4 regions of the Sinobaca sp. H24 genome follow, and region 4 is predicted to be linked to each of the others. Evidence: riboswitches for the same ligand, from Rfam matches in the RefSeq annotation. Region 4 holds a riboswitch; each other region holds the start of a gene.
What was found. A riboswitch is a leader RNA that binds a small molecule or an ion and turns the genes downstream of it on or off. The one in region 4 is predicted to bind S-adenosylmethionine.
Positions count from the first base shown of each region.

Region 1: it holds a riboswitch for S-adenosylmethionine, as region 4 does, so the genes downstream of both, MMY81_RS35150 (homocysteine S-methyltransferase family protein) here and MMY81_RS08640 (homocysteine S-methyltransferase family protein) in region 4, are expected to answer to the same signal.
Region 2: it holds a riboswitch for S-adenosylmethionine, as region 4 does, so the genes downstream of both, MMY81_RS27310 (methionine ABC transporter ATP-binding protein) here and MMY81_RS08640 (homocysteine S-methyltransferase family protein) in region 4, are expected to answer to the same signal.
Region 3: it holds a riboswitch for S-adenosylmethionine, as region 4 does, so the genes downstream of both, MMY81_RS13590 (methionine biosynthesis PLP-dependent protein) here and MMY81_RS08640 (homocysteine S-methyltransferase family protein) in region 4, are expected to answer to the same signal.

Region 1 is NZ_JALBWT010000006.1:56,728-62,835, forward strand. Features, by position in the region: gene MMY81_RS10310 (WxL domain-containing protein) at 1-551, opposite strand, end outside; gene MMY81_RS10315 (WxL domain-containing protein) at 920-1,903, opposite strand; gene MMY81_RS10320 (epoxide hydrolase family protein) at 2,297-3,460, shown strand; SAM riboswitch class I at 3,921-4,022, shown strand; partial or broken gene MMY81_RS35150 (homocysteine S-methyltransferase family protein) at 4,137-5,171, shown strand.
Region 2 is NZ_JALBWT010000036.1:12,413-18,520, forward strand. Features, by position in the region: gene MMY81_RS27290 (hypothetical protein) at 1-20, shown strand, start outside; gene MMY81_RS27295 (arsenate reductase family protein) at 94-453, shown strand; gene gcvH (glycine cleavage system protein GcvH) at 481-864, shown strand; gene MMY81_RS27305 (MFS transporter) at 1,016-2,272, shown strand; SAM riboswitch class I at 2,350-2,458, shown strand; gene MMY81_RS27310 (methionine ABC transporter ATP-binding protein) at 2,632-3,660, shown strand; gene MMY81_RS27315 (methionine ABC transporter permease) at 3,653-4,318, shown strand; gene MMY81_RS27320 (MetQ/NlpA family ABC transporter substrate-binding protein) at 4,336-5,175, shown strand; partial or broken gene sufC (Fe-S cluster assembly ATPase SufC) at 5,419-6,108, shown strand, end outside.
Region 3 is NZ_JALBWT010000009.1:56,873-62,980, forward strand. Features, by position in the region: gene MMY81_RS13570 (MerR family transcriptional regulator) at 1-180, shown strand, start outside; partial or broken gene MMY81_RS35255 (cobalamin-dependent protein) at 308-565, shown strand; partial or broken gene MMY81_RS13575 (YpdA family putative bacillithiol disulfide reductase) at 746-1,738, shown strand; gene MMY81_RS13580 (asparaginase) at 1,733-2,713, opposite strand; gene MMY81_RS13585 (PrsW family glutamic-type intramembrane protease) at 2,779-3,444, shown strand; SAM riboswitch class I at 3,698-3,804, shown strand; gene MMY81_RS13590 (methionine biosynthesis PLP-dependent protein) at 3,925-5,028, shown strand; gene MMY81_RS13595 (bifunctional homocysteine S-methyltransferase/methylenetetrahydrofolate reductase) at 5,061-6,108, shown strand, end outside.
Region 4 is NZ_JALBWT010000004.1:256,069-262,176, forward strand. Features, by position in the region: gene MMY81_RS08625 (hypothetical protein) at 1-34, opposite strand, end outside; gene MMY81_RS08630 (dihydrofolate reductase family protein) at 422-985, opposite strand; gene MMY81_RS08635 (cysteine hydrolase family protein) at 1,208-1,768, opposite strand; SAM riboswitch class I at 2,089-2,190, shown strand; gene MMY81_RS08640 (homocysteine S-methyltransferase family protein) at 2,305-3,354, shown strand; gene MMY81_RS36240 (undecaprenyl-diphosphate phosphatase) at 4,444-4,626, opposite strand; gene MMY81_RS08645 (TerC family protein) at 4,914-5,723, shown strand; gene MMY81_RS08650 (hypothetical protein) at 5,893-6,108, shown strand, end outside.

The DNA.
Region 1 (6,108 bases), on a different contig from region 4:
ACCGTAGAACTATACGTTCCGGGAGAAGCATCAAGATAGTCTACATCTAAGTCAAGCAGTGATCCTGCAGCGTCAAATTCTCCTAAGCCTTCACCAGCAGCAGCATTCATAAGATTTATTCCTGTCGCATCGCCCAGACTACCCGCATTGGTAGTAATAGCAAGTGCGCTTGTAGAATTTTCTCCGGCGGTAACGGTTGGAGCCGTAATACTAAGGGCATTCTCCAGTACATTATCGCCATCTACAAGAGCAAGGTCTGTAGCGGACACATTCAGGTTCCACCCTTCCGATGCACCAGTTGTATCTGTTACAGCAAAGCTTCCTTCCGCGCCTCCAATAGCTTCACTTCCAGACAGATCTTCCATTGCAGACAGGTCAAACGAATCAAAAGCTATATCATTGATCTCAGAAAGAGTTAACGTTCCTCCTATAACCTCTGCGCTTACCCCGACGTCCGCACTATCTTCTGCTAAAGCAACAGTGGAAAAGGACACCGCTGCGATTGATACGGTTAAGGTACTAATAAGACTTCTTTTTAGAAACTTTTTCATTTCTCTTCCCCCTTTTTAAATTTTTTTTAGCTCAAATAACGAGTATCAGCGACGGGAAACTAATATTTTCACTATATTTTTTCTCTATAGAGAACGACTTGAGTAAAAAAAATAACTACTAAAAAATTTTTCCAGTAGTCAGCGAGGGGAACTTTCTGTGAAAAAGAAGAAAGTTTAGTATTCTTTTCTTTTAATGGTTTGAATTGCTTGGCTTCTATCACTCATACTAGCACTCTTTTTATAGATAGCAATGCTTGATTATCTATTTATACCTAATAAAATTCAAATTATTTCCATCAAAACCTTCAATACCCTACTAGTGAAGGGTATTCGTATGAAAAAAATCTTTTTTTATTAGTTTAAAAAGATTACGGACCGGAAACAAGGGAGAAAGTCACGGTGGATGAATAAGTCCCGGCAGCCGTGTGCTGCGGCTCGAAAACAAGAGATAACGACATATCAGACACTTCATATTGCCCCATCCCTGCTCCATCCTCTGCGGTAATTACATTTAATCCGCCTGGCTTATCCAATGCTCCTTTTTGAGAGATACTCATCCCTTCTGACGCGGACGATGCTCCTTTTTTCGCTGCTACAGCGACACTCGACATTGAGAAAGTCCCTTCTGGCAGAGAAGATCTTTCGCCAGATGTGCCCTCTGTCTGTAATGTTAAAGGGGTAGCCGATACATTCAAGGTCCAGCCCTGCCCCGTGCCACGTCCATCCTCTATCGTGAACGGCTTCATATCTGTTTCTATCGTCTGGGTCGTGCCATCAAGCGTTACGCTCTCCCCTAATCCCACATTTGATAAGCCTTCCAGCAGCAGCTCACCCTCTTTCAATGACGTTTCGACATCTATTTCCTCTTCAGCTGTTCTTTCTTCTTCGACCACGTTCTCTTCCCTTTGTTCTGTATCAGCTTCCTCTTCTAGCTCTTCAGTGTTTTCTTCTTCTTCTAATTCCTCTGTCTCTTCTGTATTTGCTTCCTCTTCTGTATTTGCTTCCTCTTCTGTATTTGCTTCCTCTTCTGTATTTGCTTCCTCTTCTGAAGCTTCTTTCTCTGTCTCTTCTGCGTTTGCTTCTTCCGGTTCTTCTACTTCTTCCGGTTCTTCTACTTCCTCCTCGTCTACTTCTTCTGTATCCTCTTCTATTGCTGATGGGGCGTTTTCATTTGCTGCGTTTATATTCTTGTTTTCCTCCTCTTCCAGCTCTTCCGGGCCAATTTCATTCGTTTCTTCAATATGTTCTTTGCTTTCTTCTTCTCCCGGTTCTTCTGCAGAAGTATTAACAGCCAGCATTCCCATCCATAGCCCTCCAATGAGAATTCCACTGGCAGCATATCCTTTTTTCATAACATTCACCTTCTTTCTCTTTCAATATGAAATTGCATTCCATTTATACTAAATTCACTATATAGAACATCGTTACCCTCAGTGTAAGTATTTTCCATTCATCTGTCTACAAGTTTTCAGAATTTTCTTTATTAAATGGAAACTAGAAAGACTACGGGTCGATTAACTTAAAAACAAAAAACTCTGAATGAATGGATAAATTTAAATCAAATTTATCCTGCTTACCTTGTTTCTTAATAAAATCATCGTCTTCATTTATGTTAAATGTAATAATAGAGAACAAATAATCAATAAATGGAAAGTCAATATATTGTGAATAGCAGCAGAATACGATTATCAAGAAAATATTAAGTGTTCCTATTAAATCTATTTTCAATGTTGGAGGCCAAATTTATGAATATTAGACCTTTTAGTGTTGCTATTTCTGATGATCAACTACTAGATTTAAATAGACGACTAGCGTTAACTAGATGGCCTGATGAAATTCCTGATTCACACTGGAGCTATGGGATACCATTGGATATCATGAGAAAGCTGGCTTCTTACTGGCAGAATCATTTTGATTGGAGAGTAGTTGAGGAATACATTAATATGTATCCCAATTACAAAGTCGAGATTGATGGTATAGACCTTCATTTTCTTCACATCCGAGGAAGTGGTCCTAAACCGATGCCCCTTCTTCTTCCACACGGGTGGCCTGGGTCGGTCTATGAAATGTTAGATATCATTCCTTATCTAACAACTCCTGAAAAGTTCGGCGGCGACCCTCAGGATTCGTTTGATATTGTGATCCCATCTATACCTGGGCACGGATTCTCCTCTGCCCCATTGAAACCTGGCTTTGAAGATCGACAGGCTGCAGATATATTTGTGAAATTAATGGATGTATTAGGTTATGAAAAGTTTGGAGCCCATGGCTATGATTTAGGAGCCAGCATTATAGGGTTAATGTGTCTGGATTATCCTGAAAAATTGATTGGTTATCATACTACTTCCCCGGTAATCCCAGTCCTTACATATCAGAGGAGACTCTATTATCAGAAGCAGAAGAAGAATACCTTACTTATTGCAAACAATGGTATCAAGAAGAAGCTGGATATGCTCACCTTCTTGGGACGAAAGCCTCAAACGATAGCCTATTCACTAAACGATTCTCCCATAGGTTTAGCTGCGTTCATACTGGAGAAATGGTATTTATGGACAGACCCGCCAAGCGGAGATCTTTTAAAGCACTTTGATAAAGAAACATTACTCGCCAATGTTTCCATTTATTGGTTTACCCAAACGATAAATGCTTCAAATCGATATTATTATGAAGGGCAATATACAAAGTGGCCGGGGAGAAATGACGTTTCAAAAGTACCTATAGGAGTTTCCCTAAATGCTACACAGTTTCATGAACGCCCCCCAAAAGAATATGTCGAAAGGTTATTTCCCAATGTTATTTGCTGGGAAGACCTAAAGACTGGCGGACACTTTGTGGCTACCGAGCAGCCAGAGCTAATCGCTAAGAAAATAAGAAGTTTTTTTAATAACGTTAATCAATATCATGGATAATACCTTGAAATTGATCGTGCAAAATCTGTTCTATTTTTTTATCGTAAAAAGCTAGTTAGTTGATTTTCCTTACTGGATATTTTTCTTCGGCAAACCCAGCGCAGACAGATCAATCGTTTCTCCTGCACCTATTTTTAGAACATGATGGAAGCGACTGAATCCCAGGGATTTCGTGAGGCAGCTTCTTTATAGGCAGCGCACGAATTCACCGCCTGCCCTCTTTTTGTGTTTCTCTTAAACCGTTATATTTTTCTAACCACTCTGTAACAGATTGCACTAAAACACTATTTCTTTTATTGATCTATCTTGTTTTATATATATTCGATTATCCTGTGAAAAAAAATAGCACAACCCCATCCTGAATAATCGAATACTTAAAAAATTTTAAAAATGTATTATCTCTTATTGACTTTCATCAAAAGCGATTGTATTCTAAATATTACTAATTTAATACACAACTATTTTATCAAGAGAAGTGGAGGGACTGGCCCTTTGACACTTCAGCAGCGGACTAGAAATAGTACTGTGCTAATTCCAGAAGCAGCAGGCTTGAAGATAAGAAGAGCAATTTGTCGTATTTCGTCAAACCCCCTTCTTTATTTAAAGAAGGGGGTTATTTTGTTAGACGAATGACAGGAGAATAAAGAATAATAGAGAGAAAAAGGAGAGTATGGAGATGAAACGCAGCTTAGAACAACGACTTAAAGAAGGAACGGTTATTGCCGGAGAGGGTTTCTGTTTGAACTGGAGCGCAGAGGCTATTTACAGCGGGCTCCTTTGTACCGGAAGTGGCACTGGAAAATCCGGAGCTCTAAAAGAACATACCGTGATTCATGAAGGCGGGGTCTGATGTGGTACTGGCTTTCACCTACAACGCCCATAGAGAAAAAATGCGCATCATCGGCAAGGAAGATTTGCTGGAACCGCTAACAGAAGTGCGATCCGCTTAGCGAAGGAAGTAGCTAAAGAACATCCGACGGAAGAAGCATTGGTAGCGGGTAATATCTCCAATACGAATATTTTCGATCCAGAGGACCGGAATCGAAAGAAAAAGTCAGAGGCATGTTTGCCTGAGATGATCGGATGGTGCAAGAAGAAGGCGTTGATTACATTCATGGCGAAACGTTTTACTACCATGAGAGGCAGAAATCGCACTGGAGGAAATCCAGAAGCAGGGACTGCCGGCTGTCATTCTGCTTGGACTAATGGGTGAAAATATACTACGGGACGGCTATAGCGTAGAAGACTCTTGCAAAAACTTCTGAGAAAGGCGCACTGGTCGTCGGAATGAATTGTTTCCGCGGACCGGATACGATGCAGCCATACCTCGAAAAAATATGCGCTCAGGTGGATGGTTACGTAGGCGGACTGCCCGTTCCTTATCGCACCACCGAAGAACATCCGACATTTTTCAACCTGCCTGATGGCGGATGCAGCTGCCATCTGCCGACCGAAACGACATTTCCAACGGCACTGGAGCGCTATCCCACAATCGGTATGAATTGGCTGAATGGGCAAAAGAAGCAAAAAAATCGGGGTCAATTACATCGGATTATGCTGCGGTGCTTCCCCGGCTATGTCGGGCGGTTGCTGAAGCAACAGGAATGGAAACCTCAATTCACAATACTCGCCTGATATGGAAAAACATTTTCTGTTCGGTAAAGACAAGACATTAAAACAGCACAACCTAAGCTATCGTTCAAAAGCCTAAAGAGTAGATGATTTTATATCTTATGTAAGTTGATTAGAACCAGATAGTACGACTAATGCCAGCTTGTCCTTTGGAATTATCCATGGGAAAGGCTGGCATTTTATTGCTGCCGCAGATCAACTTATCTCCCATTTGAATGGATAGAGAAATGCACTGGAGTATTTATTTAGATCTATACTTATACCTGTAAATTCAGCATAGTTTCCCCTCTTCACCCTGACGAGTACAAACTTATTTTCACTGCGTCTTTTCGAAAAAAGGAATTTAATACCAGCCGCCGAATATATCTAATAGCAGGTTGTAAAAAATCAATCAGCCATCTTTTTATTTTTGACTGTACAATCAGGCATATCTATTTAAGTTAAAGGAGCTATTATGACAAAATCCTGATAAGAAACTAACCATGTGGGCTTTTTTTGTAAACGCCTTGAGCGCTCCCAGAAAAAATATTAAGAAGGATCATCATTTAACGATTATAAACAGTATCTCTCTATTGTTCCTTCTTTTGCTTGCCTTTGTCTTATATGCAGTTAACCTAATCATTATGGGAACTTTTCTTCCTGTTTATGAAACATGGGAATATTTATGTACATTTTTTTGGGACAAACATTGTTTGTGCTAAGTGTTCCAGCCGTGCTTGTGAACTTTTATGTGATCCGCTGGTTCAGCAGGCGTTACTCTGCGACTGAAAGAAGTACGCAAAATTTTCAGTGATATGGTAACACTCTCTATTATGTATATTGCTTTATAATCTCAGTTTTTCTTTTTATTCCTACCTGGGTTCATGGCGGTCGATTACTTATCCCTTGGAACGTTGTTCATTATTCTCACGTTTGTTTTCTATTTCTGCCGCTCCTTTCATTTAGTAAAATACTACGTATCAGACAGCCAAAAAAATACCTCTATGATTATGCTTCTGTACACAGTAATACTTCTT
Region 2 (6,108 bases), on a different contig from region 4:
CGAGAGTGGATTCTTATTAAAAGCAGTTCATTTATTGAGTCGAGCCGAAAAGAAAGATAAGCTATACTAGTAATTAAAGAAAGGAGGTATAGCATGGCAGTAGACATATACAGCTATCCAGCCTGCAGCACCTGCAAAAAAGCTGAAAAGTGGCTGGAAGCGCAGGAGGTGCCATTCACAAAGCATCATATTGTAGAATCTCCTCCTTCGGCAGAAGAGATAAAAAAACTTCATCACATCAGCGGATATCCGATCCAGAAATTTTTTAATACTAGTGGAAAAAAATACCGCGAAATGGGTCTCAAAGATAAAGTAAAAGAAGCGGACAACGAGGAACTATATGATATTCTCGCCTCAGATGGTATGCTAATAAAAAGGCCTATCGTGACAGATGGGAGCCAGGTTACATTAGGGTTTAAAGAAGCGCTGTTTGAGGAAACATGGAAACAGTAAAGATAATGAAAACTGGAGGAATGAATAATGAGCGTACCAAAGGAATTGAAGTATTCACAGGAGCATGAGTGGGTAAAGACCGAAGGAGAAAAAGCAAGAGTCGGCATTACAGACTTTGCCCAGTCCGAGCTTGGAGACATCGTATTTGTTGAACTGCCGGAAGTTGGAGATGAAGTTCAGGCAGACGAACCTTTTGGAAGCGTAGAATCAGTAAAAACGGTTTCCGAACTTTATGCCCCTATCAGCGGTACGGTTGTTGAAGTAAATGAAAATCTGGATGATTCACCGGAATTTGTAAACGAATCTCCTTACGAGAAAGCATGGATGATTGTTGTAGAACCATCAGACAGCAGCCAGATCGATGACTTAATGTCTGCAGAAGATTACGAAAAAATGGTGAGTGAAGACTAAATCACGGTTACATAAGAAGCCTGCCTCTACTATAGAGGCAGGCTTCTTTTATTAGAAATACATAACCCTCTTTTCTTTTTCGGCAATGTTCTATATATTAAAAGGAGTGAATTTAATTCGGTTGTCGAAATAAAACGGGGGAACTCTTATCATGAAAGGTATTGCGAAAGAATGGGCTTATCAATTCAAGCATTACAATAAAAATGTACGTTTGTTCTTGATTGCTTCTGTGCTCTCCAACATGGGCATGGGAGTCTTTATGATTATGTATAACTACTATATAAGAGAGCTCGGCTACCTGGACGATGTAAACGGTCGGGTGATCGCGGCTCAGGCAACGGCTACAGCGATCGCCCTTCTCCCGGCAGGTTTGTTAAGCGACCGTATCGGCCGGAAAAAAGTTATTATGGCCGGTGCCCTTATGCTTGGAGTAAGTTTGTTTCTTCGTTCGGTCGTGGAAATAGAGGGACTGCTTTTAACTGGAGCGTTTCTAACAGGGGCATTTATGTCCTTTGTACAGGTTTCCTCGATCCCGCTGCTGGCTGAAAATTCCACCGAAAAACAGCGCGTTCATTTGTTCAGTTTTAATTTTGCATTGATTATGGTGGCCAACGTAATAGGAAATGGCATGGGCGGACTGATGAGTGACGGTGCCCGTTTGCTGCTTGATATGACTGCTCTGCAAAGTCTGCGACTTACGCTGCTGACAGGAGCTTGTTTAAGCTTTGCTGCAATCTTCCCGGTACTGAAAATAAAAGAAGAGCGCAAACTCACGGTGACCAAGACAGGTGCCAGCTCTTTTAAAGAAATTCTACATACGAATCGTGCCGGTATTAAAATGATAGCCCTATTTGCGGTTGCTCAGCTGATTATCGGATTTGGTTCCGGTCTCGTTATCCCATACCTGAATTTGTATTTCACCGACCGCTTTGACGTAAGCTATACTATTGTCGGTTTGATTCTGGCTTTAGGACAGGGGATGACAGCTGTAGCATTTATGATTGGACCAACGCTTGTGCAGAAAGTAGGGGAAGTGCGTGCAGTAGTTATCCTGCAGCTGAGCTCACTTCCATTTCTGCTTGTTACAGCCTACACGCAGAATATATGGTTTGCCGTTATCGGCTTTTTATTCCGCCAGGCGTTAATGAACGCCGGAAACCCGATTCAGATGTCGTTAATGATGAGAAGCGTAGGAGATAATATTAAAGGGCTCGCAAACTCCATAGGGCAGATGGTTTTTCAGCTGGGCTGGGCGATTATGGGACCGGTATCCACATCGATCGTTCTCATATATGGGCCGTACTATGGATGGGCATGGGTGTTTACGTTAACGTGTGCTCTCTATTTAACAGGCTCCATCTATTTTTATATTGTATTTAGAAAAGTCCCTCCAAGCAGTGATATATGAGGCATGACAAATGATTTGACAGCCGGACGGTCCCATGCTAAGCTTCGATTTGTACTTAATAACCTACATATGAAACACTCTTATCATGAGAGGTGGAGGGACTGGCCCTTTGAAGCCCGGCAACCGTCATTATTTTTAATGAAATGGTGCCAATTCCTGCGAAGCGTAAGCTTTGGCAGATGAGAGAAAGGAATGAACCATGCCCTTTCTGCTGATGATAAAAGCTGAAGGGTATTTTCTTGTGGTTAAATTAAGGAGAGTGTGCCGGTATTTTGTCAGTTGAATAAAGTTTCTGTTCCAAGACCAAGTTATCTGGTATGATAAGTAAGATTAATAAAGAAAAGAAACAGGGTGGGCATATGATAGCACTGGAAAAACTATCGAAAATATTTTCTACATCCAATGGAGATATAACGGCAGTAGACAATATAGATTTAACGATAGATGAGGGAGAAATATTTGGCATTATCGGCTACAGCGGTGCAGGAAAAAGCACGCTTATCCGTCTGCTGAACATGCTTGAAAAACCGACATCGGGAAACATTGTTATTGGCGATAAAAATATGGCCGATCTGCAGGGTGCTTCGCTTCGGGAAGCCCGCCAGGAAATCAGCATGATTTTTCAGCATTTTAATCTGCTCTGGTCGAGAACGGTACGGGAAAACATAGCGTTTCCACTCGAAATAGCAAAGCATTCAAAGAAAGATAAGAATGCCAGAGTGCAGGAGTTAATAGAACTTGTCGGCCTCAGCGGCAGAGAGGACGCTTATCCAGCCCAGCTGAGCGGCGGCCAGAAACAGCGCGTCGGCATTGCAAGAGCTCTTGCAAACAACCCGAAAGTTTTGCTCTGCGATGAGGCAACGTCTGCGCTCGATCCGAAAACAACAGACTCCATCCTCGAGCTGCTGACGGACATTAATAAAAAGCTAGGATTGACGATTGTGCTGATTACACATGAAATGCACGTCATCCGGAAGATATGCAACCGTGTCGCCGTGATGGAGAACGGAAAAGTAGTAGAAGAAGGACAGGTGCTGGATGTATTCAGACAGCCCCGCGAAGAAATGACAAAAGAATTTGTAAAACAGATTACCGAGCCGGAAGAGACGATGGAAGCGATTCGGGAATTAATGAAATCCGGTGATGACAGTCCTATTGTTAAAATTTCATTTCTTGGTGAAGATGCGGAGCAGCCTATCATGACGGATCTTATCCTGACATGCGGCGTGTCGGTCAATATTCTGCAGGGCAAGGTGTCCAAAACAAGAGAAGGAAGCTACGGCACGTTATTTGTTCAGCTCAAAGGAAATCAGGAACAGCTTGACCATGCGCTGTCTTATTTGAAAGAGCAGCAGGTGCAGACAGAGGTGATGACAGCTCATGAATGAACTACTTGAAAATGTAAACTGGGGCAACATGTGGCAGGCAACAGTAGAAACTTTGTACATGAGTGCTTTGGCCGTACTGGCTACGTTTATTTTAGGGGTGCTGCTTGGCCTCATTCTTTATATGACAGACAAAGGAAACATGTGGGAAAATAATCCGATTCATCTGGTGGCGGCAGCGATAGTAAACGTCTTCCGTTCCATTCCATTTATTATATTAATTATTCTGCTCGTTCCATTTACAACTTTTATCGTCGGAACGATGCTTGGACCGAGCGCAGCTCTTCCTGCTCTCGTAATTGGAGCAGCTCCGTTTTATGCGAGACTGGTGGAAATCGGGCTTCGTGAAGTTGATAAAGGAGTGATTGAAGCTTCGCAGTCAATGGGAGCCAATCAATGGCACATTATTTTTAAAGTCCTGATTCCAGAATCTCTTCCTGCATTAATATCCGGGATTACCGTTACAGCTATCACGCTCGTGAGTTATACGGCTATGGCCGGTGTGATCGGTGCGGGCGGACTTGGCGACCTCGCTTTCCGCGAAGGATACCAGCGCAGTAATCCGGATGTCACGTTAGTAGCAACTGCCGCCATTTTAGTGATCGTTATGATCCTGCAGTGGGTTGGCGATAGAATTATATATAGAATTGATAAAAGATAAAAGGGGAGAATGGAAAAATGAAAAAGATTTGGATGATTCCAGCACTATCACTAACAATTGCTTTAGCAGCCTGCGGAGGCGGCGGGGAAGAATCAGGTTCTGAAGAAGAACCAACGACGCTCACAGTAGGTGCTTCCAACGTGCCTCACGCAGAAATTCTTGAGTTTGCCACTGATCAGCTTGAAGAAGAAGGCGTGGATCTGCAGATAGAAACATTTAATGACTATATTGTGCCAAACCAGGCTTTGTCTGAAGAAGAAATTGACGCTAACTATTTCCAGCACGTGCCTTACTTTGAATCACAGATTGAAGAAAATGATTACGACTTTGCCAACGCCGGAGCAATTCACATCGAGCCAATGGGCGTATATTCCCAGGACTATGACAGCCTTGAAGAACTCCCTGAAGGCGCTGAAGTGATCATGAGCAGTTCGGTAGCCGATCACGGACGCATCCTGAGCATGCTTGAAGAAGAAGGCGTTATTACAATGGAAGAAGATGCCGGAATCGAAGCAACGCTGGACGATATTGCCGAAAATCCAAAAGACATTCAGTTCAGTGCCAACGTAGAAGCAGCAACTCTACCTCAGGCATATCAGAATGGAGAAGGCGATGCCGTATTTATTAACTCCAACTATGCACTCGACAGCGACCTGAGCCCAAGCGAAGATGCTATCGCGATTGAAAGCGCAGAGGATAATCCTTACGCGAATATTATAGCGGTACGCAGCGGTGATGAAGAGCGTGAAGAAATCCAGACATTGGTGGATGTTCTTCATTCTGATGAAGTAAGGTCATTTATTGAAGAAGAGTATGAAGGCGCGGTTCTGCCTGCTGAAGGCGAGAACGCTGAATAAAATACTATTCCTTAACAGTTTATGTTTTAACAAAGCAATCTAGTTTGTTATACTAAAAACAATAAGGGGGGCTATCCTGAAAGAGAACGCTTTTAGGCAGTCCCTCTTTTTTTATTCCGTCCGGATAAAGTAAAGTGTGTTTCTTGAACTCTGTTTACATTTGTTATAAACTAATAATGATAATAAAGTGAGAATGAGAAACCACTTTTGTGGTTAAAATAAAGTTAATGGAGGTTTTTTTACATGTCAGCATCTACTCTTAAAATCGAAGATCTAACGGTTGAAATTGAGGGCTCAGAAATTATTAAGCACTTCAACCTTGAAATAAAAGGCGGGGAAATCCACGCCATCATGGGACCAAACGGTACCGGTAAGTCTACATTGGCTTCTGCTATTATGGGTCACCCAAAGTATGAAATTACTCACGGAAGCGTCATTCTTGATGGCGAAGATGTGTTGGAAATGGAAGTAGACGAGCGTGCTAAAGCCGGCTTGTTCCTTGCTATGCAGTACCCAAGTGAAATCAGCGGCGTAACAAATGCAGACTTCATGCGCTCTGCTATTAATTCAAAGCGTGAAGAAGGCGACGAAATTTCCCTTATGAAGTTTATCCGCAAAATGGATGAAAAGATGGATAAGCTTGAAATGAATCAAGCGTTCTCTCAGCGTTACTTGAACGAAGGTTTCTCCGGCGGAGAGAAAAAGCGTAATGAAATTCTTCAGCTGCTTATGCTGGAGCCGAAAATTGCGATTCTTGATGAAATTGACTCTGGTCTTGATATTGACGCCCTGCGTGTTGTATCCAACGGAATCAACGAAATGAAAATGAAAGCTTCGGCTGCCTAATTATCACTCACTACCAGCGTCTTCTCAATTACATTACGCCGGATCATGTTCACGTAATGATGCAGGGACGTATCGTTAAATCAGGCG
Region 3 (6,108 bases), on a different contig from region 4:
ACTGTCAGTCAGGCGGTGGATCTTATAGATAAATTTGAAGATATAGACAGCACGACTGTTCATCCAATGGAAATAGACCATACGTATGCTCTTGCAGAAGAAATTCTTAGCCACCTGCTTCGTTTTAGAGAGGCTGATGCCAGGAAGCTCTCAATAAAGCTTTTTCAATGTTTACATTAGAAAAGGTAACGACGGATATATTGGAACTCTTTTAGTGAAAGTAGGTACATTATGGGAAAACGATCAGATTACTATCGCCCATGAGCATTATATAACTTCTTTTCTACGTACGAAAATTGGAAGTATTATGCACTCCTATAATGTGAAAGGATTTCTGCCTAAAGTGGTAACAGCTGCAGGTCCAAATGAAAGTCATGAACTTGGGCTGCTTTTTTTCACCTTATATTTAAAACGAAAAGGATTCGAGGTCGTCTATCTGGGTGTAGGTATCCCGGAAGAAGATTTAATACAGGTTATGCATGAAATAGACACTAATATCTTTTTTACCTCCTGTACACTGCTTGAAAACCTGGAAACGTCACTGAACTTCATTACGGAGATGGAAAATGGAGCATCCTCATTTAAACATTGGAATGGAGGGCATGCCGTTCAATACATGGATGTGGATAAAGCGCAGAAATACAGCCGTTTTCTGGTTGGTTCAAATGCGGAGGCATGGGAAAATGGATCAGCAACATATTATATAAGCAGATGGAAAACAAAAAGAATTAAAAGGGTGCAGCATATGAGTAGAGAAACAGTAGTAATTGTAGGAGCAGGGCCATGTGGAATAGCAGCTGCTATTGAGTTAAAACGCAGAGGATAGATGCGGGTTATCATTGAGAAACAGAATATCGTAGACGCTATTTACCAGTATCCAGTGCACCAGGTTTTTTTCAGCTCCAGTGAAAGGCTGGAGGTTGGGAATATCCCTTTCACATCGATTAACCGAAAGCCTACCCGCCAGGAAGCACTGGTATATTATAAGCGTGTAGTGGAGCAGGAAGATCTGGCGTATTCATTCATATGACAGTGGATTCGATTGAAAAGACATCCAGCGGTTTTTCTTGTTTCGTCCTGCACAATGACCGGTATACAAAAGGCAGTACACACCGGACTATGTTATTTATAGCGACCGGCTATTACGGTCAGCCGAACAAACTTGAAATTGAGGGAGGCAGCCTTCCGCATGTTTCCCCTATTTTAAAGAAGCCCACCCTTATTTTCATCGGAGTGTTGCCGTAATCGGCGGGAAAAATTCCGCCGTTGATGCAGCGCTTGCGCTTGAAAAAGCTGGAGCATTTGTAACCGTTCTGTATAGGGGCGCTTCCTTTTCAGAGCATGTGAAGCCTTGGATACTTCCGGACTTTGATTCGCTCGTCAGACAGGGGAAAATACATCTCTTATCCGAAGCAGACGTTACGGCTATTTCGGAAGAGGCCGTCGAGTATACACAATGACAAAAACAGAGCGTGGCCGGCAGATTTTGTATTCGCCATGACAGGCTATCATCCGGACCATACATTTTTGGAAAGGGCAGGAGTGCTGAACGGAGAAGCGGGGCGCCCTCATTTTAATAAAGAAAACAATGGAAACAAATGTTTCTGGGCTCTATGTTGCTGGCGTCATCGCAGCCGGTGATAATGCTAATGAAATTTTTATTGAAAACGGCAGATGGCATGGGGAACAGATTGCCTCTCATATTAAAGAAAAAGAAAGCTGGCCTTCGTCATTATGACGGCCAGCTTTCAAATGTATTGGTAAGTTCTGTTCCGGTAATTCCTGCTTCGAGGGCAATCATTAATTTAAGCCGGGCTTTTTGGCCATTTAATCCATTTGAAAAAATAACCCCTTTGTTTTTCAGCTGCATGCCTCCACCGGCATACTCATAAGTTGCCTGGACAATGCCGCTGTAGCATCTTGATACAAGAACAACGGGGATATTCCTTGCTATAAGCGACTCGATAGCGGGCACTATAGCGGGCGGGACGTTTCCCTGGCCGAATGCTTCAATGACGAGGCCGGAAGGAGAGGCGGACTCTAACAAGTCTATCGTTTCTCTTTCCATCCCCGCATAAGCCTTGAGAAGAAATACTTTCTTCGTTAAAGAGGAAATAGAAAACTGCTCTCTAACGGAAGGACTGTGATGAAAAAGAATACCGCGCCGCGTGACGAGACCGATTGGTCCAAATTGAGGACTCTGGAATGTAGCTACATTAGAAGAGTGCGTTTTCGTTACGTTGATTGCAGAATGAACTTCATCATTCATCACAACGAGCACTCCCTTTTCTCTAGCCTGCTCAGAAGAAGCCGTTCTAATGGCAGCCAGAAAATTGTAAGGACCGTCTGCCCCTAATTCATTGCTTGAACGCATAGCACCTGTCAAAATAATTGGTATTGGGGAACGATGAAGAAGATCGAGAAAGTAGGCTGTTTCTTCAAGCGTATCCGTTCCATGCGTTATAACAATCCCATCGTACAGGCCTTCAGCTAGTTTTTCGTTAATAAAAGCAGAAAGCTCGAACATATTTTCAGGCGTAATATGAGGGGAAGGAAGATGAAAGAACGGGATCACGGTAATGTCAGCTACCTGCTTGGCTTCTTCATGCCATTGATCCAGAGGGTTTTTTTCCCCCGGCGCTACGCTTCCAGTCTGCTTGTCTTCTTTCATGGAGATTGTGCCCCCGGTATGTATTGTTAAAATCCGCTTCATAAGAATACCTCTTTTCTATTAATGGTTAGCCGGCAATTACAGAGCAGGAAAGGACGGATGCGCGAGTGTTTGCTATCATAACTGCGGCCCTGGCGCCTTCGATCGCATTTTTAAGCTACTATTATCTAACACAGGAGACAACTTCTGGTTCCTTTTACAAAACGGTCCGTACTTTTCTCTTTGGCATGCTGCTTGTTTTTCCAATTGTGACAGTGCAATATGCGCTTACAGAAGAGACAAGTACGGAGGCTTCCGTCTTCTTTCAGGCTTTTTTATATGCCGGGCTGCTCGAGGAATTTTTTAAATGGTTTATTTTGTGCGCTGCCGTTATTCCTTTTATCCGGATCCATTCTATTTACGATACGACCCTTTATGCGCTTGCTGTAGGGCTTGGTTTTGCTGCAGCAGAAAATATTCTTTACCTCGCAGCGTATGGCGTGGATATAGCCTTTGGAAGGGCATTTCTGCCGGTGGCCAGCCATGCTCTGTTTGCCTGTACTATGGGATATTATATAGGGAAAGCCTCCTTTTTGAAAGGCGCTGCCGGAAAAATGTTCTTGTTTTTAGGCCTGGCGGTCCCGTTCGTTTTACACGGCACGTACGATTTGCTATTATTAATCGACCGGCAGTACATAGTCTATTTGATGCTGCCTCTAGGGTTTCTGATATGTTGGATAGCTGTAAGAAAAGAAGAAAAGGGAAAAAGGTTTAGGCAGATGGAAGGGGAATAGACGGCCTATGATAGAGGAAAAACGATATCGCGTCGTCATACGATGCCCGAGGTGCGGGGAGAAATTTGTTCTTAAAGGAAGCAGGAAAGAAGACGGTACGATCCAAACTGGTTTTGTCCGCTGTGTCTGCGGAAATAGCAGCCGTTTATATGTAGATACTGCTCCTGAATAAATTCAACAAATTCGCACAATTTGATTGCATTTCGATCGTTAATCTTGTAAGGTTTTACTACACAACTATATAAATAAAGCTTTCTTATCCAGAGAGACGGAGGGATCAGGCCCTATGAAGTCTCAGCAACCAGCCTACACAGGTCAGGTGCTAAATCCGCCGGGCAGAAGATGTCCGAGAGATAAGAAGAGGTGCTCTTATAAATCGCAGACCTTCTTCTTACTTTTAGAGGAAGGTCTTTTAGCGGAATGATAAATTAGGATACGCAGGCAACTATATAGTAATAAGCCACAAAAAGGGTGACAATAATGGATAAGAAATTTCACATCGAAACAAATCTAGTACAAATTGGAAATAAAGAAGACCCAAGAACGGGAGCCGTAAGCGCCCCTATTCACATGTCTACTGCTTTCCGTCACGAGGGATTAGGCGAGTCGACAGGGTTTGATTACTCCCGTACCGGCAACCCTACAAGAGACATTCTGGAGCGGGCAATCGCCGGATTGGAAAATGGTGCCAAAGGGTACGCATTGAGCTCAGGAATGGCTGCTATTCAAACGCTGTTTGCCATTTTTGATAAAGATGACGAAATTCTTGCTTCCCAGGATTTATATGGAGGAACGTACCGGCTTTTTGAAGAGGGATGGAAAAACTGGGGTATTACGATTGCATATGGCGACCCGAGAAACGTAGAGGCATTTGAACAAAAGATTACCGAACGCACGAAAGCCCTTTTTATAGAAACGCCGACCAATCCATTAATGCAGGAAGCCGATATTTCTGAAATGTCAAAATTGGCCAAGAAACACGGTCTCTGGCTGATTGTGGATAACACTTTTTACACACCGATTCTGCAGCGTCCGCTCGATATGGGTGCCGATATCGTTATACACAGTGCTTCGAAGTATCTGGGCGGCCATAATGATATTATTGCCGGATTAATCGTTACAAAAGATGAGCAGTTAAGCAGCCGGATTACGGCTTTTCATAACGGGATGGGTACAATACTGTCGCCTATGGATTCCTGGCTGTTAATGAGAGGGATGAAAACATTGTCCCTGCGCATGGAAAAGCATACAGAAAACGCACGGGCAGTAGCGGAGTTTCTGGATACACATCCAAAAGTGACGGACGTATTGTACACCGGAAAAGGCGGTATGCTTTCCTTTCGGATTGAAAATGAGCAGTGGGTCGACAGCCTGCTCCGCGGTCTGAACCTTATCACATTTGCAGAAAGTCTGGGCGGTGTAGAGAGCTTCATGACATATCCGGCCACACAAACACATGCTGATGTTCCGGAGGAAGTCCGGATTGCCAACGGCGTCTGTAACCGGCTGCTCCGTTTTTCTGTAGGTATTGAAAATAAAGAAGATATAATCGCGGATTTAGGGCAGGCGCTCGACCGCCTGTAAAAGAAAATCACGAATCAGGGGAGTGGCTCGTTGTGAATTTGGCAGAGGAATATTCAAAACGCATGTTAATTGGAGACGGGGCAATGGGAACGTATCTATATGAAAAAGGATACAGCGGTTCCTATGAAGCATTAAATATATCTGAGCCCGGCCTGGTTAAAAACATCCATAAAGAATATGTAGAAGCAGGGTCGGATATTATTCAGACCAATACGTATGCAGCAAATCGTATTAAGCTTGCCAAGTATCAGCTGGAAGATAAAGCAGCTGATATAAACAGACTGGGCGTTGAAACAGCCCGGGCAGCTGCAGAAGGCAGAGCTTTTGTTTTTGCCACAATAGGCGGTATAAAGGGCCTTCAGAAAATGGAAGAAAACGATGAAGATATACGCAGCGCTTTTTCTGAACAGCTGGACGCTCTGCTGAAAGCGGAACCGGACGGCATTATTCTGGAAACGTTCTATGATCTTCAGGAAATTTTATCGGTCATTAAGCTTGCGAAAAGCAAAACAAACCTGCCGGTGATCGCCCAGGTAGCGCTCGGTGAAGTAGGCGTTATGCACAGCGGGATGCCGCTGGGAGAAGCATTTAAACAAATGACGGCGGCCGGCGCGGATGCTGTGGGAGTGAACTGCCGAATGGGGCCGTATCACATCCTGCGGTCCCTGGAAATGACACCCCTCGATGAACATACCCTTTATGCGGTACATCCAAATGCAAGTCTTCCGGATATCGATGATGGACGTTTTGTTTACCAATCAAATCCAGACTATTTTTATGAAAAAGCCCTTGATTTTCAAAACCAGGGGATTGGTATTATCGGAGGATGCTGCGGTACAACACCGGAGCACATAGCTCAAATAGCTGCAGCTGTTAAAAACACAGCTCCAAAAACGCGGACGGCGCAGGCCGTGGCTCAAAAAGCCGGACAGTTTTCTATTGTAGAACCTCCTTCATCAGAGCCCAGCCTCAGAGAGAAAGCAAAGCAATCTGTAACGGTTATTGTAGAGCTTGATCCACCCAAGAAGCTGGCCACATCCAAATTTGTAGAAGGAGCTCAGGCTTTGTATCAATCCGGTG
Region 4 (6,108 bases):
TTAATCGACTGACTTTATACGTTGATTCTTTCAAACAGCTTCCCCCTCTATTAAAGCCTGGGTGGCTTCGTAAGGTATCACTTCATTTATCAGATTCATTATTCTAAATATAACTTGTCTTCTACAGTGTAACTGAATAATAATTATAAGCTAAAACCAAAAAAGGAGTCAGCCAATGGATTTAAGTACAAAAAGAGGATGGACGTATTTTAGTATCGCGTTGTTTACCTTAGGTGTAGTTTTCTTTTTACTTCGTTCTTCTCCTATAAATATCAATGATGTAACAGAATACATTCTTTATTCTTTTCAATGGGGGTTAATTCTTTTCGGAATAACATGCTTAGTTTTTAGATTGTTTTTTTCTAAATTTATTGGGAAGCGGTAACTGAAAACTTGAACTCTACTATTAAGCGGTACCTGCTCATTGGTCGTTTTTACTTTCCTTAATGATCCTATACCAGATTTCCACTTGTTTTGCGGTCTCAATGGTCCGCAGTTTTTCCAGTTGAATCTCGAATTCTTCCAAGTGGTCGAATAAGCGCATCCCCTGTCCAAGAATGATTGGTGCAAACGCAACCTGCAGTTCATCCGCCAGATTCGCTTTTAATAACTGCTGGCCGACGTCAGCCCCAAGCACCACTACATCTTTCTCTTTGGCCGCCTGTTTAGCCTGATGAACCGCGCTTTCGATACCATCTGTTACGAATGTAATGGTGAGATTTTCATTTTCCTTTGGATGTTCAGCTGGTGGATGATGGGTCAATACAAACAAAGGCACTTGAAATTCATAATTATCTGCATAGGCATCCGGATCTTCGCTCATATCAAAAGTATTCCGTCCCATCACAACCGCTCCCGTTTTTGCCATCTCCGCTTGAATGACTTCATTCGGTTCAAAGCTCTCGTAAAGCTTTCCTAGTTTCCCGTCCCGGTCGCTGATATACCCATCCACCGATAAGATCATCCCCAAGCATACCCTTCCCATGTTCTTCCCTCCACTTTCTTCATTGTCTTCCGTTTAACACTATTCTCTAAGGTGAGAAACCCGTCTCTTTATGTATTCTTCTTTGGCGTCCTATAACCCTTTTAAGAAATTAAATCGATTGCTTTCAAGTTAAAAAAAGATGGGATTTATAAAGTACAAACAACATAAAAAATGTCCGTAAAGTCATGTATGACCTTTACGGACGTTGTTATTAATTTTTACTTAATTGGTAGTTTTCTGCTGCAGGAAATCTTCGGTTGACTTCACTTCTGCATACATGCCCTGCAGTGCGCCTACAAACGAATAATGAACCTGTTCGGCTGAAGTGGTTTTATTTTGATACGTCAACTCTTTTGTCGCGCAGGCATCTTCGATAAGCGTTGTTTCATAGCCTAAATCTACAGCTGCCCGAACAGTAGCATCGATACACATATGTGTCATCATCCCTGCCACTACTACCTTTGTTATACCCTTTTCTTTTAATTGACTCTCTAATTCCGTATTTAAGAAGCTGTTGGGAAAGTTTTTGACGATGATTTTTTCATCTTTCAGTGGCTGAACCGTTTCATGATGTTCTGCCCCTTCTGTATCCGGAAGAAAGAAACCTAAAGCGGGATCGCCTGCGATATGCTGAACATGGAAAATATGGCCGTTGTGGTTCTCTCTAAACCATTCAATAACTTTAGCGGCATTCGCAGCTGCAATTTCAGGATTGCTTAATTCCATTTTGCCACCCGGGAAATAGTCATTTTGAATATCGACAACGATTAAAGCTGTACTCATTCACTTCACCCCATTGCTAAGTTTTTCATACAAGGTAATCATATACTTAATTGCAATTTAAATCGATAAAAGGGTTTTACAAAGGTAGAGGTTGATGAAAACTTTTTTGATGGGCATCATCTAATAGTTAATAACAAAGCAAAAACAAGTACAATATATGGAGCGATAGGGCTTCTAGCCTTGGACGATTTCTACTTCATTCCAGCCAAAGCGATCCAGCTAAGGTCGTACTTTTAAGTTTTGAAAACAAATGTTTTACCTCTGCTTGACTTTCATCAACAGCGATTGTATTCTAAATATTACTAATTTAATACACAACTATTTTATCAAGAGAAGTGGAGGGACTGGCCCTTTGACACTTCAGCAGCGGACTAGTAATAGTACTGTGCTAATTCCAGAAGCAGCAGGCTTGAAGATAAGAAGAGCAATTTGTCGTATTTCGTCAAACCCCCTTCTTAAATAAAGAAGGGGGTTATTTTGTTAGACGAATGCCAGGAGAATTAAAGAATAATAGAGAGAAAAAGGAGAGTATTGTGATGAAACGCAGCTTAGAACAACGACTTAAAGAAGGAACGGTTATTGCCGGAGAGGGGTTTCTGTTTGAACTGGAGCGCAGAGGCTATTTGCAGGCAGGCTCCTTTGTACCGGAAGTGGCTCTGGAAAATCCGGAAGCCCTGAAAGAAACATACCGTGATTTTATGAAGGCGGGGTCTGATGTGGTACTTGCTTTCACATACAACGCCCATAGAGAAAAAATGCGCATCATCGGCAAGGAAGATTTACTGGAACCGCTTAACCGAAGTGCGATCCGCTTAGCGAAGGAAGTAGCCAAAGAACACCCAACGGAAGAAGCATTGGTAGCGGGTAATATATCCAATACGAATATTTTTGATCCGGAGGACCCGGAAGCGAAAGAAAAAGTCAGAGGCATGTTTGCTGAGATGATCGGATGGTGTAAAGAAGAAGGCGTTGATTACATTCATGGCGAAACGTTTTACTACCATGAGGAGGCAGAAATCGCACTGGAGGAAATCCAGAAGCAGGGACTGCCGGCTGTCATTCTGCTTGGACTAATGGGTGAAAATATACTGCGGGACGGTTATACCGTAGAAGACTCTTGTAAAATACTGTCTGAGAAAGGCGCACTAGTCGTCGGAATGAATTGTTTCCGCGGACCGGATACTATGCAGCCATACCTCGAAAAAATATGCGCTCAGGTGGATGGTTACGTAGGCGGACTACCTGTTCCTTATCGCACCACCGAAGAACACCCAACATTTTTCAATTTGCCGGACGGCGGATGCAGCTGCCATCTGCCTACAGAAACGACATTTCCAACAGCACTGGAGCCACTGTCCCACAATCGGTATGAATTGGCTGAATGGGCAAAAGAAGCGAAAAATGCCGGGGTCAATTACATCGGATTATGCTGCGGTGCTTCTCCCGCTATGGTACGGGCGGTTGCTGAAGCAACTGGACTAGAGACCATCAATTCCCAATACTCGCCTGATATGGAAAAACATTTTCTGTTCGGTAAAGACAAGACTTTAAAACAGCATAATCTAAGCTATCGTTCAAAAGCCTAAAGAGTAGATAATTTTATATCTTATGTAAGTTAATAAGAATCAGGTAGTTTGACTAATGCCAGCTTTTTCCTTGGGAATTATCCATGGGAAAGGCTGGCTATTTTATTGCAGCCGCAGATCAACATATCTCACATTTGAATTGATCTAAAATGAACTGGAATATTTATTTAGATCTATACTTATACCTGCAAATTCAGCATAGTTTCTCCTCTTCACCCTTGCGAGTATAAACTTATTTTGCCTGCGTCTTTTCGTAAAAAGGAATTTAATACCAGCCGCCGAATATATCTAATAGCAGATTGTAAAAATCAATAAGCACTCTTTAAGTTTTCACTTAATAATTAAGCATTTCTATCTACTGTCAAAAGGAGCTATTATGACAAAATCCGCTGAAAAGAAACTAAGCATGTGGGCTTTTTTTGTAAACGCCTTGAGCGCCCCCAGAAAAAATATTAAGAAGGATCATCATTTTACGATTAAAAACAGTATCTTTCTCCTCATACTGTTTCTTCTTTTGCTTGCCTTTGTCTTATATGCAGTTAACCTAATCATCATGGTAACTTTTCTTCCTGTTTATGAAAGCATAGGAATATTTGTGTACATTTTTTTGGGACAAACATTGTTTGTGTTAAGTGTTCCAGCCGTGTTTGTGAACTTTTATGTGATCCGCTGGTTCAGCAGGCGTTATTCTGCGACTGAAAGAAGTACGCAAAAAATTTTCAGTGATATGCTGACACTCTTTATTCCATGTATTTTGCTTTATAATCTCAGTTTTTCTTTTTATTCCTATCTGGGTTCATGGCGGTCGATTACCTATCCACTTGGAACGATGTTCATTATTTTCACGTTTGTTTTCTATTTCTCCCGCTCCTTTCTTTTAGTGAAATATTATGTATTAGACAGCCAAAAAAAAACCTCTATGATTATGCTTCTGTACACAGTAATACTTATTGTCTTATTCATTTTTCACTTGGGTATGTTTCTGTCGTTTGGTCCCTTTAGTATCAGCTGAAGACTACTCTCAAATAGTCTGGTTCCATTTGAGGAACTTCATTGATAAAACGGAAACTTCACTCAGTTTATCTCTTATTAGACTCCACGCCGCAGTGCTCTATCCAACATAAAAGTAAAACCAACTGCTGTGTGATGCGTTAATTTATGGAGAGCGTCTCTTGATATTGTGACACTTGATCTTGAAAATCTGTGCCAAAATGCCTGGCACTGCACCATTCCTGTCAGTAAAACATGCTTCCAGAAAACTTGGTCCACCATCCAGAATAAATAAGATTGACAAAGAGGCAATAGAAGGATACATTATAAGAAATAACTTAATATCCTTTGGAAAAAGGGGAGTAGCTTTTTCAATAAAATCGTCAGGACGGGAGAAATCCCCGGTTTTATTGGCAGCCTTGTGCTGTTTGCGAGACCTTTACCTATGAGACGGGTAAAGGGCTTTTTTATGCCTTCACCGCCTCAGCGGTGAAGGTTTTTTGTGTGGATTCACAATAAAACCTATCGCGGCAGGGTAACGGGTTTATCTAAAAAAGGAGAAGATAAACATGGAACTTAGTCTGCTGATGGAATACGGATGGGTGCTTATTGTCCTGATCCTTATTGAGGGAGTGCTGGCTGCTGATAACGCGCTCGTACTCGCTGTGATGGTCAAAAGACTCCCACCGGAACAAAGGAAAAAAGCGTTATTTTACGGCCTGGCCGGCGCGTTTGTTTTTCGTATTGCCTCTTTATTCATTATCTCATTTCTCATTGACGTATGGCAGGTACAGGCTATTGGAGCTCTTTATCTCTTATTGATTGCGCTCCATCATATTATCCGGAAAGTCTGGTTCCATAAAGAAGCTGCAGTGGAAAAAAAGACACAGGAAAGCGAAGAAAAACCTGCAGGGTTCTGGCGTACCGTAGCAAAAGTGGAAGTAGCAGATATTGCCTTTGCGGTTGATTCTATTCTCGCCGCCGTCGCTCTGGCGGTGACCCTTCCCCGAACCAACCTGCCCATGATCGGCGGAATGGACGGCGGGCAGTTTCTTGTTATTCTGACAGGTGGACTGATCGGGGTGGTCATTATGCGATTTGCTGCGGGGTATTTTGTCACCTTACTGGAAAGCAGACCTGGTCTTGAAATTGCTGCATTCGCTATTGTCGGCTGGGTTGGGGTAAAGCTGATGGTTCACACTCTTTCTCATCCAGCCTTAGCAGTGCTCCCAGAACATTTTGCAGAATCCACTCTATGGAAATTATCTTTCTATATCGTGTTGGTCGGTATTGCCGCAGCCGGATGGATACTGTCTAAGGATAAAGGGGTACCACAGAACAAGGCAGCACTTAAAGAAAGCTTTGTCAGCCAAAAATAGAGCATACCTCTATGAGTCAAGCTGCCCCATAACTAATTCTGTAAAATCATTCGATTCTCGCGCAAATTAAATCGACACCCGCGTTCCACAAATGCATCCTATGACTTTATAAGAAGTAAATAACATTTTACTATCGAAATTACCTAAAACAACAGGAGTGATACCAAACATGAATGCATTTAACACAAACAATCAAAAGAAAAAACTAGATTCTAAGACTATAACTCGTATAGCATCAGGTATAGCCATACTTTTACTAATCAGCAGTTTGTATTTAATTATGTTTAACTCTGCCATATTGTCTACCGGAATAGTAGGATATGCCGTTGTATTGTTATTTATTGTCCTCCTTGTATTATATGTGGTGAGTTTAACGACTGGAGAA